DNA from 2 places in the Dendrosporobacter quercicolus genome. Region 1 is predicted to be linked to the other one. Evidence: predicted binding sites of a transcription regulator. Region 1 holds the regulator's gene; the other holds the start of a gene.
The links. Region 1 encodes HrcA, which represses chaperone genes, less so after heat shock. Its sites were predicted from a motif close to TGTTAGCACTCNNNNNNNNNGAGTGCTAACA; they were not measured.
Positions count from the first base shown of each region.

Region 1 (6,727 bases):
AAATTGCGGATCAAAGGTTGCCCCCTGCGCTGCAAGCGGTTCAAGACCGTTTTTTTCCAAAATGCCGGTAAACTGACGGTAAACCATCTCAAGGCCTGACTTAAAGGCTTCGGCATCCTGCCCGGCATCAGCGCTCATTGCGCGCTCGAAATTATCCAGGAGCGGCAGCAAATCCTTGATCATATTCTGAACCACCAGGGCGGATAATTCTTCCTTTTCCTGCCTGGTACGCCGGCGATAATTATCAAAATCAGCCTGCAGGCGTTTAATGCGGTCAGTATGCTCCTGCAGCAGCCTGTTTTTCTCTTCGATTACCGCCATCATCTCCTCAATTTCCCTGTAGTCAAAGCAAACTTCCGCCTGCTCAGCTTGTTCAGCAGTGGCAGTGTCCGCTTCAGCAGAGTCAGCTGCGTGATCCTGCGTATTCTTATCTTCTGTCATTTAATTCACCTCAACTTTAAAAATCAGGCAGACCCGGCTCACTGGCAACAGCGGCTTTTGCCGCCTTATCGGGTTCTTCCTTTTTTTTGATAATAGTATCTATCCTCAATATGGCCACAGCTACTTCGCCGGCGGCTTTAATTGCATTAAGCTTTACCGGGGCGGGATCAAGCACGCCAAGCGCCGCCATGTCGGCAATATCGCCGGTATCACAGTCAATACCGAGGAAATCCAGCCTCTGTCCGGTTTGGGCGGCAATTACCTCTTCCACCTTCTCCAGGGGATTATAGCCGGCATTCTGGACAATTTGGGCCAGCGGCCGTTTCAGGGCATTCACCACACAGTCCACCCCGTAAGCGGCCATCCCCTTAATATTTTCCCGGTCTTTTTCCACCTGTCGAGCCAGCGCAATTTCCGTTGAACCGCCGCCCGGAACATAACCTCCCCTGGCGGTTGCCTGAACGCTGGACGCCGCATCCTTGGCAATCCGCTCGCGTTCGCCCACAACCTCTGCAGTCGCCGCACCCACCAGAATTGTAGCCATTGGTTTGCCTTTACCGCCTAAAATTCTTACTTGCTCCAGCTTCTCATCCTGATAAACCGTATCAGCCCGGCCAATGTATTTTAACAGATCCTCGGCGCTTTTCTTCAGGCCGGTGCGCTTAATCATTCTGGCTCCCACATGCTCGGCCACCCGGCGTAAATCTTTGGCATTCATTCTTTGAATAACCAAAACGTTGCCGTCAATCAGTATTTCCTCGGCAATTTCATGCACGCCGCGGTCTGCTAAGACAACATTAACCCCCAGTTGAACAATTTTATGAACATTTGCTTTAAACTCTTCCTGCAACTCTATATAACGTTTGAACCCAGCCTCAGTGCCCAGCGCCTCATCGCCAATTTCTTCCGGCTCCAGCGCGTCGTCAAGGATCAGCGCCTTTACGCCGGATAATGCCTGCGGCATTTCCTCGCTCATGCGTTCCTTGTCGATAATGACACCCATGAATACCTCATTGTCCGCCCCTTCCTGAGCAGTAATGATGTCAGACAGCTTGAATTTTTTATCCGCCAGCTTCTCCATGCCGATCAGTTTCGCTGCCTCTACCACTAACTGGGCAATATCTTCGTGCTCGCGTCCGGCAATTCGGGCCACATTGGGTAAAACCGGGTCATGGATATCCTGCAGAACCCGCGCCTGCTGTTTTAAGTGAATTAACGCCTGGTCAATACCATATTTCAGCCCTTCAATCACCCTGGCTACCGGCACCCCGCGCAGCACCTGATTGACTCCCTCAGCCACCAGAGCGCCGGCCATAAGGGTGGCGGTGGTGGTACCGTCGCCAACTTCGGCCTGTTGCGCTTTAGCTATATTGATTAACATTCTGGCGGCCGGATGATTGACTTCCATTTTATCTAGAATCGTTACGCCGTCATTGGTAATGATTACTTCGCCAAACCGGTCCACCAGCATAGTATCCAGTCCTTTGGGACCAATCGTCCCTTCCACGGCTGCGGTAATCGCCCTTACGGCATTGGCGTTGGTCATTAACGCCGCCAGGCTTTCATCCACTTCCGCCCCGCTGCCGGCCTGTTTTAGATTCATTCCGGTTCCTCCTATATGTAAGCAGGGGATAATCCCCTACACTTTGTACTTTTTCAGTATCTCCCCCAGATGACTGTGCATAAACTCCAGCAAGGCCATCACTTTGCCGTATTCCATCCGGGTTGGTCCCAGCACGGCAATCGTACCCACAATCTTACCGTCCATCCGGTAAGCAGCCTGAACCATACTGCAATCCTTAATGCCGCTGTACGTGTTTTCATGGCCAATTCTGACCACGATGCCGTCCTCATCTTCCTCCTGCGTATGCAAAAGATCACATAACAGCTGCTCCTCTTCCAGCATCAGCAGGATATTTTTCATTTTCTCAACATCCCTGAACTCCGGCTGGCTTAGCAGCTGCGTTGTTCCGCCCAGATAGAGGCGTTCCTTTTTATCAATGGTAAGAACATTGTTCAGTACGGCCAGAGCCGCATCAAACAGGTTGGAATCAGGTACAACAGCTTTGCGGATTTCTTTTAAAACCGATGATTTAATTGAATCCAGTGATACGCCTGACAGGCGCCTGTTGATTGCCTCGGCAACCCGTTGCAGCTCTTCTAGGGTGGTATCTTCCGGTATGTCAATCATCTTGTTTTCAACAAATCCGCCGTCTGTCACAATTACCACAATGACCCGGCGTTCGTCCATGGGGAGAAATTGTAAATATTTAAAGGAACTTTGTGAAATTTGCGGCGCCAGCACTAAAGAGATATTATGCGTCATCCTGGAAATAATTCTGGCGGTTTCCTGAAACACTTCTTCAATTCGCCGTACTTTGGCGTTATACCAGCCCGAAATCAGACTAATCTCATTGTCTGAAATTGCCGGCCTTGCCAGTAATGTGTCTACATAAAACCGGTAACCTTTGGCCGAAGGGATACGGCCGGAAGATGTGTGAAGCTGCTCCAGATAGCCTAATAGCTCTAAATCAGCCATTTCGTTGCGGATTGTCGCCGGACTGACTCCTAGATCGTATTTACGGGCAATCGTCCGTGAGCCAATAGGTTCTGCGGTGGAAACGTAATCATTAATAATGGCCTGAAGAATTTTTCGCTTGCGCTCATCAAGCATTTTCCCACCTCCTATTGTTAGCACTCAAGTCGATAGAGTGCTAATATCTACTAAAAAAATACCACTCATTTGGCTGAATGTCAAGATACTCCGTAACTCAGCTTAAAAATTCGTTATCATTAAAGTAAAAACTCACTAAATACCTGATTGCCAAATTTCATTCCCAGGGCCGTAAGCCTGACATTATCGCCGGCCACAATGACTGCCCCTTTCCGTACCAGCCGGTCAACGGCAAATTGATAGACGGAAAAAAAATCACAGCTGAAACAATGTTGAAACTGGCTAACCGACAAGCCTTGCACGGTTCTCAGGGCCAAAAAGCAAAACTCAGCCATCGCCGTTTGCCGGTCAGGCTGTTCGATCAATACTACAGGCGGCTGTCCTGAGCTTACGCTGTCAATATATGTTTGCACATCGCTCACATTCGCCCGCCGCTGACCGTCAATAAAAGAATGAGCGGCGGCGCCCAGGCCGAGATAGGGTTGATACTGCCAGTATTTTAGGTTATGGCGGCATTGATAACCGGGCCGGGCAAAATTTGAAATTTCATACCGCGCAAATCCCAGCTTGGGCATGCTGTCCATAACAGCCTCATACATAGCGTCATCAAGCTCATCATCAGGCAGATTCAGACGGCCCTGGTTTGCCAGATAGGCAAAGCCGGTGCCCTCCTCCACCTTTAAGCCATATACCGATAAATGCCGGACATTTAACCGGTACGCCATTGCCAGGCTGTCATGCAAATCGTGAAGCGACTGGTCCGGCAATCCGTACATCAGATCCAGATTCAGGTTTTCGAAACCCGCTTTTTGGGCCAGTTCAACCGCCTGTACCGCCTCCCCGGCCGTATGAATACGGCCTAAAGCAGCCAGCACCGGATCGGAAAACGACTGAACGCCGAAACTCATCCGGTTGACGCCGCATTGCCGTAATTGGTCCAGCATGCTCCTGTCTGCCGTTCCCGGATTGGCTTCAATGCTTATTTCCGTATTGTCGGCCAGCTTAAAGGCCTGCCTGATGCTGTCCATTACAGCGGCAAGCAGCTTGCCGGACAGAACGGTTGGCGTTCCGCCGCCGATAAAGACCGTGTCAACCACAGCGCCAGACAGAATGCCGCCCTGATCGGCAATTTCCCGACACAAGGCGGCGACATAAGCGCTGTATAGGTGTTCCAGGCCCGTATATGACGGGAAATCACAATAAAAACACTTGCGCCGGCAAAAAGGAATATGGATATATAAACCTAAGCTCATCATACCGCTAATCAATCTTTAAGATTGCCATAAAGGCTTCCTGCGGTATCTCGACGCTGCCAACCTGTTTCATCCTTTTTTTGCCCTCTTTTTGTTTTTCCAGCAGTTTCCGCTTACGGCTGATATCACCGCCATAGCATTTGGCCAGAACATCTTTGCGCATTGCCCTGACTGTCTCGCGGGCAATTACTTTATTGCCGACTGCCGCCTGAATGGGTATTTCAAACATTTGCTTCGGGATAATGCTTTTGAGTTTCTCAGCCAGCTGCCGGCCCCGGTAGGCGGCTTTATCCCGGTGGACAATCACCGACAAGGCGTCAACCGGATCGCCGTTTAACAAAATATCCAGCTTAACCAGACTGGACGTATGGTAGCCGGTTAATTCGTAATCCAGTGAAGCATAGCCGCGGGTTGATGACTTCAAGCGATCAAAATAATCATAAATAATCTCGCTTAACGGTAAATGATAAGTGATCATCACTCTGGTTGTATCAAGATACTTCATATCTTTAAACTCACCGCGCTTTTCCTGGGAGAGTTCCATGACAGCGCCGACAAATTCATTTGGCACAATCACCGTGGCCTTGACGTAAGGCTCATCAATATGATCGATTTCGGTCGGCGGCGGCAGCTTGGACGGATTGTCTATTTCCAGCATATGGCCATCAGTCCTGTACACCCGGTAAATTACGCTTGGCGCCGTAGTAATCAGACTTAAGTTGTATTCCCGCTCAAGGCGTTCCTGGATGACATCCATGTGCAATAACCCGAGGAAGCCGCACCTGAAACCAAACCCGAGGGCAATGGAGGTCTCCGGCTCAAATAACAGCGCAGCATCATTTAACTGCAATTTCTCCAAAGCATCTTTGAGATTATCATAATCCGCGCTGTCTACCGGGTATAAACCGCAATAGACCATTGGGTTTATTTTTCGGTAACCGGGCAGGGCTGCCGCCGCCGGATGTTCGGCATCAGTAATGGTATCGCCAACCCGGACATCCTTTACATTCTTAATGCTGCCGGCCACAAATCCGACTTGACCGGTTCCCAGCTCAGCAATGGTCGCTAAAGACGGCTTAAAAATTCCCACCTCGGTCACTTCAAATTTTTTGTCGGTGGCCATCATTTTTAATTTCATGCCCGGCTTGATTCTGCCGTTCATCACCCGGACATAAGCAATGACCCCTTTATAGGCGTCAAAATGAGAATCAAAAATAAGCGCGCTCAGCGGCTCGTCAATCGCTCCCTTCGGCGGCGGAACCTTCTTCACAATGGCTTCCAGAATCCCGGCAATGCCAATGCCGGTTTTGGCGCTGGCCAGCACGGCATCTGAGGTGTCCAGCCCGATCACCTCTTCAATTTCCTGTTTAACTTTTTCCGGATCAGCGCTCGGCAAATCAATCTTATTAATTACCGGAATAATTTCAAGATTATTTTCCAAAGCCAGGTAAACATTGGCCAGTGTTTGCGCTTCAATTCCCTGGGCCGCATCCACCACCAGCAATGCACCTTCGCAGGCAGCCAGGCTGCGGGACACTTCATAAGTAAAATCAACATGACCAGGCGTATCGATCAGATTAAGCATATAGGTCTCGCCGTCTTGTGCAATATAGTCCAGCCGGACGGCCTGCGCCTTAATAGTAATGCCGCGTTCACGTTCCAGATCCATCTGATCCAGCACCTGAGCTTCCATCTCCCGTGAAGACAAGGTGCCCGTATATTCAATCAGCCGGTCGGCAAGGGTGGATTTCCCGTGATCTATGTGGGCAATAATGGAAAAATTACGGATATTTTTCGTTGTCATAGCATCCTCCCCGCTCTGGTACCTTGCGTCACCTAAAAACAAGAATACTTTAGCCGTCTTTTCCCTCCTGCTTTGTTGTAGCAGCCTTACAGATCCGCCGATCTGCACGGCTCCTTCACCTCGCAGTGCGAAAAAATCCGGGCAAACTTATTCGTTGTTTAAAATGACGAAAGTACTGGTTGCAATCGCCAAATACTGCTATAGATTATAGCATCCTGAAGCAGTAACCTGCAAGCATTACCTGTATTGATTGAGATATTGGACCAGGTCGCCGCAAAAAGCCGCCATATACTGCTGAAGCAGGCGCTTGCCTTCAGCCGCTTGCTGAATCATCCGTTGATACCAGGCGGCCAGTTTGGCAAGGATTGCCTGCGTATCGATACGGACACGGGTCGGCATTACCAACTTGCCACCGGCAACATTGACAATAATTTGCTGGTCACCCGTAACTTGCGCAACCGGATATACGGCTCTGGCCTTAACGCTGTTGCCAAATAAATAGGCCGCATATTGACCATTGTTATCACGTTTGACGGCAAACGCCTGGGCAAACTC
Region 1 covers NZ_FNHB01000001.1:792,001-798,727, forward strand. The annotation lists gene grpE (nucleotide exchange factor GrpE) at 1-441, opposite strand, end outside; gene BLR06_RS03905 (TCP-1/cpn60 chaperonin family protein) at 458-2,044, opposite strand; gene hrcA (heat-inducible transcriptional repressor HrcA) at 2,081-3,115, opposite strand; gene hemW (radical SAM family heme chaperone HemW) at 3,235-4,368, opposite strand; gene lepA (translation elongation factor 4) at 4,376-6,172, opposite strand; gene BLR06_RS03925 (hypothetical protein) at 6,410-6,727, opposite strand, start outside.

Region 2 (6,727 bases), on a different contig from region 1:
TTTCACGCAACAGCTCCATTTGCGGCAACTGCTCGACAGAGGAACGGTCTTTGCCTGTTGCGTAATAAAGAACTGTTTGTCCCTCAATCATCCGGCTGACATAGTCGCTCAGGGAAACCAGCTCATCCGACTTGGAAGAGGGGAAAAGCAGCAAGTCCTGCAATTTTTCCCGGCTGTTAAAGTCGGAATACACACCGCTTTTCAAAGCCCGTCCATATTCCTGCCAAAACTTCTTGTATTTGTCACGGTCCTTATTCAGCATGGTTTCCAGTGTTTTGAGGATGCTTTTTTCCAGATTTTTCCCGACTTTAGCTAATTGGGCGCTATGCTGCAGCAGTTCACGGGAGATGTTCAGGGAAAAATCCGGCGAGTCGACCAGGCCGCGGACAAATCGCAGGTGCTCCGGCAGCAGGTCTTTATAGTTGTCCATGACAAACACGTTTTTTGAATACAGGCGGATTCCGGAAGTGGCCTCGCGCTGATAAAAATCAAACGGGGCATGCGCAGGGATAAATAGTACGGTGGTGTATTCGACAGCTCCTTCGACTTTGGAGTGGATAATTTCCAGCGGGTCTTCCCAGTCGTGGAATAAATCCTTGTATAATTTATGGTATTCCTCCGGTGTAATCTGGTTTTTATTTTTTGTCCAAAGCGGCGTAAGCGAGTTTAACGTCCGGACTTCAGTGGTTTGCTTTGGCTCGGCGTCTTCTATTGGCTTGCCTTCATCATCCAGCGGTTTTTCTTCTTTGATAAAATTCATTTTGATGGGATAGCGAATATAATCGGAATATTTCTTTACCAGGTTTTGTAATGTGAAGCGGTTTAGATAATTCTCCGCCGGATGTTCAGCATTGGTGTACTCGTCCTGTAATTCCAAAAGAAGGATAGTGCCGCGGGTTTCTTTATCGCATTCCTCAATGGTATAAGTACCGTCTCCCGTTGATTCCCAGCGAACGCCTTTGGCTTGTCCCGGGGCGCGGGTGATCAGCGTGACTTTTTTGGCGACCATAAATGCCGAGTAGAAGCCTACGCCAAATTGACCAATCAGATCACTGTCCGGCGCCGCCGCATTTTCCTGCATTTTGGCCAAAAAGGCTTTGGTGCCCGATTTGGCGATTGTGCCGATATTCTCAATAACTTCATCGTAAGTCATGCCAATTCCGTTATCGGAAATGGTCAGTGTTTTGGTTTGTTCATCAGGCAGCAGGAAAATTTCAAAATCGGCGTTTCCCTCCAGCAGGGCTTCGTTCGTAATGGAATCAAAACGAATTTTATCAATGGCGTCCGAGGCGTTGGAAATGAGTTCCCGCAAGAAAATTTCCCGGTTCGTATAAATGGAGTGAATCATCAGATCTAACAATTGTTTGGTTTCGGCCTGAAATTGCCGTGTTTCTTTGGCTGTACTTTCAGCAGTCATAAAAAAACCTCCTAAATAATAGCTGTTTATCCCAGGCGCGCCCGGCAGCGCAGCGGCGCTAATCCTGCGGGTACTGATGACACACGGTTTTAAGGCTGATCTGTACCGGACGTGCTGCGGAGTAGAAGTGTTGTTAGCACTCCTGAGACATGAGTGCTAACTTTATAATACCGAAGAGTGAGATTAAAATCAATCGGCATATTGCATAAAATACTGCAATTTTTTTAAAAAAACAAGATTTTTAAAAAAAGCCATTGACTTTGATAACTATTATCAATATACTTTAACTAAATATCAGCATTTGCAATGCAGCTGTTGTACTTAATGTCTTGGCAAAAGTTGTGAATTAGGATTAGACAGTGTAGATCTTTTTGCAATGCAAGGCGGAGGAAGGAGGCATACCGGGAGTATGCCGACTGACGACAACGCAGCAGTGCGAAAAAATCTACGCTGGCTAAGCTAAGATTTAACTTTGTCAAGACACTAGCTTGCCTGATAATACTATCGGGCGCAGCTAGGCGCCCAGAGAGCCCAGAGCTCCGTGTCAGTATATGCGCACGGGGTTTTTATTTATTTTCAGGCAGGAAGACAAGGCGAAGTGAGGTGATGTAATGACTTATCAAACGTGTTGGAAAAAAGCCTTCAGCGTTTCCTGCATGGTTCATTTATTAGCGATCCTGTTGCTGGCAGTCATGTTGGAAAATATAGATCACCGGCAATTGCCGGAAGAATTCATTGCAATTGAGCTTACTGAAACCGGGAGCCGGGCTGCCGTCGCCGGCCGGCCGGCGCAGGACAGCGGCGCTGTTCCGGAGCGTTCTGTCAGTCCGCCCGCGGTAAGTCCGAGCCGGATTGCGGCCAGGGAGGCCCGGCCAGTGGCCGGGCCCAAAGCGGGGCCAGAGCCGGCCGGCGTTGAACCTGCGCTGGCAGCGGCAACGTCGGCTGGCCTGGCGGGAGGCGAAGGAGAAGCCCAGGGCCGGGCGATAGGAGAAACAGCGCTGCCTTCGTCCGGTTCGGGAAGTCAGGCCGCTGTGACCGGAAAGCCCGGCGTACGTTCTGCCGGAAGTCAGGAAATCAGCGGAATTGTGAATGCCTTTTTGCAGGCAATCGAAAAACGCAAGGATTATCCGTATATTGCCAGGCGGCGGGGCCAGGAAGGGACAGTGACCGTAGCAGTGCGGCTGACAGCGGCCGGCGAACTGGCCGGTGCGCGCGTGCTGCATTCCTCCGGTGTGGCGGCGCTGGATGAAGCGGCGCTGGCCCTGGTACGGCGGGTTTGCCCTTTCCCGCATCACGCTGGCCGGGCAATTGCCATGAATATTCCCATAGCATATCAACTGGAGTGATCAAGGTGGAAACACAATATAAAAAGATTGTATTTTTAAAATCAAAGCTGTCGGAAGTGCGCTGCCGGCGGTGCGGGCGGTTATTATTTTGCGGAATTGTCGAGGAAGTTGAAATTAAATGCCCGCGCTGCAAAACGGTACAAATGGTGGGAGGACGTAAACAGCGAAGGAAAAATAAATGCCGTGAAACACGCGGAAGCGAGGTTTAGAATGAGCTTCAAGTTAAGCAGAATTACAGGTGTGATCCTTGTATTACTATTGGGTGCCAGCGGCTTATTTTTACTCAAAGACCAGTCGCAGCCGGCAGCGCGGCAGTCCGACCGCTACCTTGTCACCGACAGCGCCGGCCGGCAAGTCGAAATCCCGCGGCGGCCCCAGCGGGTAGTTGTGCTAAACGCCTCAAATCTGGAATTGTTTTATGCCGCCGGCGGAACAGCAGTGGGGCGGCCCAGCACTGAAGCCCTGCCTGCTGAGGTCAAAGCAGCCGTTCAGTCAGTTCCCGCAGTGGGGGTTGCGCCTAACCCCAATATCGAGCAAATTATTGCCTTAAACCCTGATTTGATTTTAGGGGTAAACATGCCGTTTCATCACCAGTTGCTGCCGTTGCTGGATAAAGCGGGTATTCCCGTTCTGCTGCAATCGGTCGACAATTATCAGAACATCCTTGATACGCTGCGCTTTTACGGCGATTTGTCCGGCCAGCCGGACAAGGCGGCTAAACGGATTGCAGCCATTGAGTCCCGTTATGAGCAGCTCATTTCAGCCGGAAAAAATCGCCCGGCGCCTAAAGTTGTGATGGTATGGGGCTCGCCGGAGAGCTTCCATATGGCGACAGACAGCAGTTTCAACGGGGATCTGGTCAAGCGTCTGGGGGCTGTCAATGTTGCCGGCCAGTATAATCTGAGCAATGCGCAATTGGGCTATGTACCTTTAAACATGGAGTTTATTGCCAAGGAAAATCCGGATATGATTTTTTTAATTGCTCTCAGTCCGGACCCAAAAGTAAGCGCTAAATTAAAGCAGGATCTGACAGGCCATCCGGCCTGGAGCGGTCTGAAAGCAGTGCAGGACAATCAGGTGCACATGCTGCCCCAGCACTTGTTCGTCGTAAATCCCGGTACTCAGGTTGGCGAGGCAATGTCAATTTTGGCCGGATTCCTTTATCCGGAGGTGGCTGAAAAGTGAGGGCATTGGCGACAGATCCCCGCGGAACCTGGCGGGCGGCGGTCAGTATAACCGGCCTGGCGGCGCTGGCGGCGGCGCTGGTCATTGGGATCAGAGTGGGCGCAGTGCCGGTCGGCGCGAATGAGATCTGGAACGCTTTTGTTGCTCCTACCGGCAATGAAGCTTACCAGATTATCTATAATATCCGGGCGCCGCGTGTGCTGGTGAGTGCTTTAACCGGCATAAACCTGGCCCTGGCCGGCTGCATTTTGCAGGGCGTGCTGCGCAATCCACTGGCTGACCCGGGGATTATCGGCGTATCAGCCGGAGCTGGCCTGGCGGCGATGTCGGTGATGATTTTATGGCCGGGACTCACGGCGCTGGTACCGGCGGTTGCTTTTGCCGGAGCACTGGCTGCGGCGGGCATTGTTTTTATGTTGTCCTGGGACAGGGGGGTGCAGCCGCTGCGCTTAATCCTGGCGGGAGTGGCTCTGGCCGCCTTTTTTGGCGGGGGGATGAGCGCCCTGATGGTTTTTCATTCCGATAAAATTCAGGGGACTGTCAACTGGATGGCCGGAGGCTTTCAGGGGCGCAGCTGGAATCATGTCCGGATGATCCTGCCTTACAGTATAGCGGGCATTGTGGGCGCGATGCTGTCTTACCGTTATCTGAATGCCCTGCAGTTAGGCGATGAAGTGGCCAAAGGTCTGGGAATTAGGGTGGAAAGGGCCAGAGTTTGCCTGGTCATTCTGGCGGCCCTGCTGGCGGCTTCAGCGGTCAGCGTGGCGGGCCTGCTGGGCTTTGTGGGACTTATCATTCCCCATATTACGCGGATGCTGGTCGGCTCGGATTTTGAATATTTAATGCCCTGCGCAGCCATTCTGGGCGCTACGCTGGTCGTGGCGGCAGATACTGTCGCCCGTACGGCATTTAGCCCGGTGGAAGTCCCGGTAGGCATATTTATGGCTTTTCTGGGAGCGCCATTCTTCATTTATTTATTGCGGAAGGGGATGAAACGATGAATGATACGCTTGAGGCTAAAGGCGTTAAACTTGGCTACGGGGGCAAAGTGATTATTGAACAAATGCAGCTGGCCATAGATCAGCCGGAGATTATCTCTATTATCGGGCCGAACGGTTCAGGCAAATCCACACTGTTGAAAGCGTTAAGCCGTTTGCTGACGCCCCTGGCCGGCTGCGTTTTGCTTAACGGCAGGGACATTCATCAATTGCCGCCGCGGGAGGTGGCCAAAACCATGGCGATATTGCCGCAGTCGGTTCAGGCGCCGGGGGATATGACGGTCTGTGATCTGGTGGCCTATGGGCGTATGCCCTATCAGCGCATGTTTGAGCAAATATCAACGGAAGACGAGGCCTGCATCGCTGCTGCCTTGGCGGCCACCGGCATGGAAAAAATGCTGCACCGCCGCCTGGACAGCCTGTCCGGCGGTGAGCGTCAGCGGGCCTGGCTGGCCATGGCGCTGGCCCAGCAGCCCCGGATATTATTATTGGATGAACCGACAACTTATCTTGATATCCACCACCAGCTGGAGTTAATGAAGCTGGTGCGCAGCCTTCATCAGGACAGGCGGCTTACCGTTGTCATGGTATTGCATGACTTAAATCACGCGGCCCGGTTCAGTCAGAGACTGATTGCGGTTAAAGACGGCCGGATTTTCGCCGACGGTTCTGTGCCCGAGATATTTACTGCTGAAAACCTAAAGGCTTTATACGGGGTTGAAGCAACGGTAATGGCCATTGAGCAAGGAGGTAGTTCACATCTTGTCTGTTTCCCTCATGACAGCTGCCTGCCCCAGGGAGCCTGACGCCGCTCTGTATTTACACCGGCTTTGCAAGCAGTATCGTCGGCAGCTGGTGTTAAAGGACATTTCTTTAACGGTCGGCAAAGGTGAAATTTTTGGTCTGCTTGGCCCCAATGGCGCAGGAAAGACCACCTTAATGAAAATTGTCGCCGGGTTGAGCCGGCCTGACTCGGGCGAACTCAGGCTGTACGGCAGGGACGCAAGTGGTGAACGGCCGGAGCTGAAACACCTGATTGCCCTGGTGCCTCAGGAGAACAACCTGGAACGCGAATTTACCGTTCAGGAAGCCTTGCTGGCCTATGCGAGATTGTATGGCCTGGCAAAGCCCCGCCAGAGGCTGGAAAGGGTCATTGAGGAATTTAGCCTGGGGGAAATGCGCGGCAAGCAGGTGGGCGTTTTGTCCGGCGGAATGGCCCGCAGGCTATTGATTGCCAGAGCTTTGCTGGGCGGGCCGCAATTGCTGCTGCTGGATGAACCGACCGTGGGGCTTGACCCGGATGTCAGGCAGGAGCTTTGGGTTATGATCAGACAGCTGGCAGCAGCTGGCAAAACAATTTTCATGACCACGCACTATCTGGAAGAAGCTGAACGTCTTTGCGGCCGGATAGCCTTATTGAAGGCCGGTCGGATTGTCGCTGTCGATACCCCGGCCGGCCTTACAGCAATGGCCGGCGCCGCCGGAGGCGACAGGCGGGAACCAACGCTGGAAAGCGCCTTTCTCCGTTTAACCCGGGAGGAACGGGCATGAGTGGCTGGTTGGCCGTTTATTTGCGGGAAATGCTGTTAATGCAGAAGAAGATCGGCAAACTGGGGTATGTTTTTTCGTCGGTTATGTTTCCGTTAATTTACCTGCTGGCCTTTGGGCTGGGGCTGGGTTCGCGGGTTGAGGTCAGCGGCGGCTATGTGCCGTTCTTAACCAAAGGTATTGTCAGTTTGACCGTAATGCTGAACGGATTTCAACAGACAGCTTTATCTGTC
Region 2 covers NZ_FNHB01000004.1:175,666-182,392, forward strand. The annotation lists gene htpG (molecular chaperone HtpG) at 1-1,417, opposite strand, end outside; gene BLR06_RS10105 (TonB family protein) at 2,029-2,763, shown strand; gene BLR06_RS10110 (Com family DNA-binding transcriptional regulator) at 2,820-2,972, shown strand; gene BLR06_RS10115 (ABC transporter substrate-binding protein) at 2,974-3,948, shown strand; gene BLR06_RS10120 (FecCD family ABC transporter permease) at 3,945-4,949, shown strand; gene BLR06_RS10125 (ABC transporter ATP-binding protein) at 4,946-5,752, shown strand; gene BLR06_RS10130 (ABC transporter ATP-binding protein) at 5,709-6,497, shown strand; gene BLR06_RS10135 (ABC transporter permease) at 6,494-6,727, shown strand, end outside.
Region 2: a site for HrcA is predicted at 1,549-1,579, ahead of htpG (molecular chaperone HtpG). Genes of this name have one in related genera too.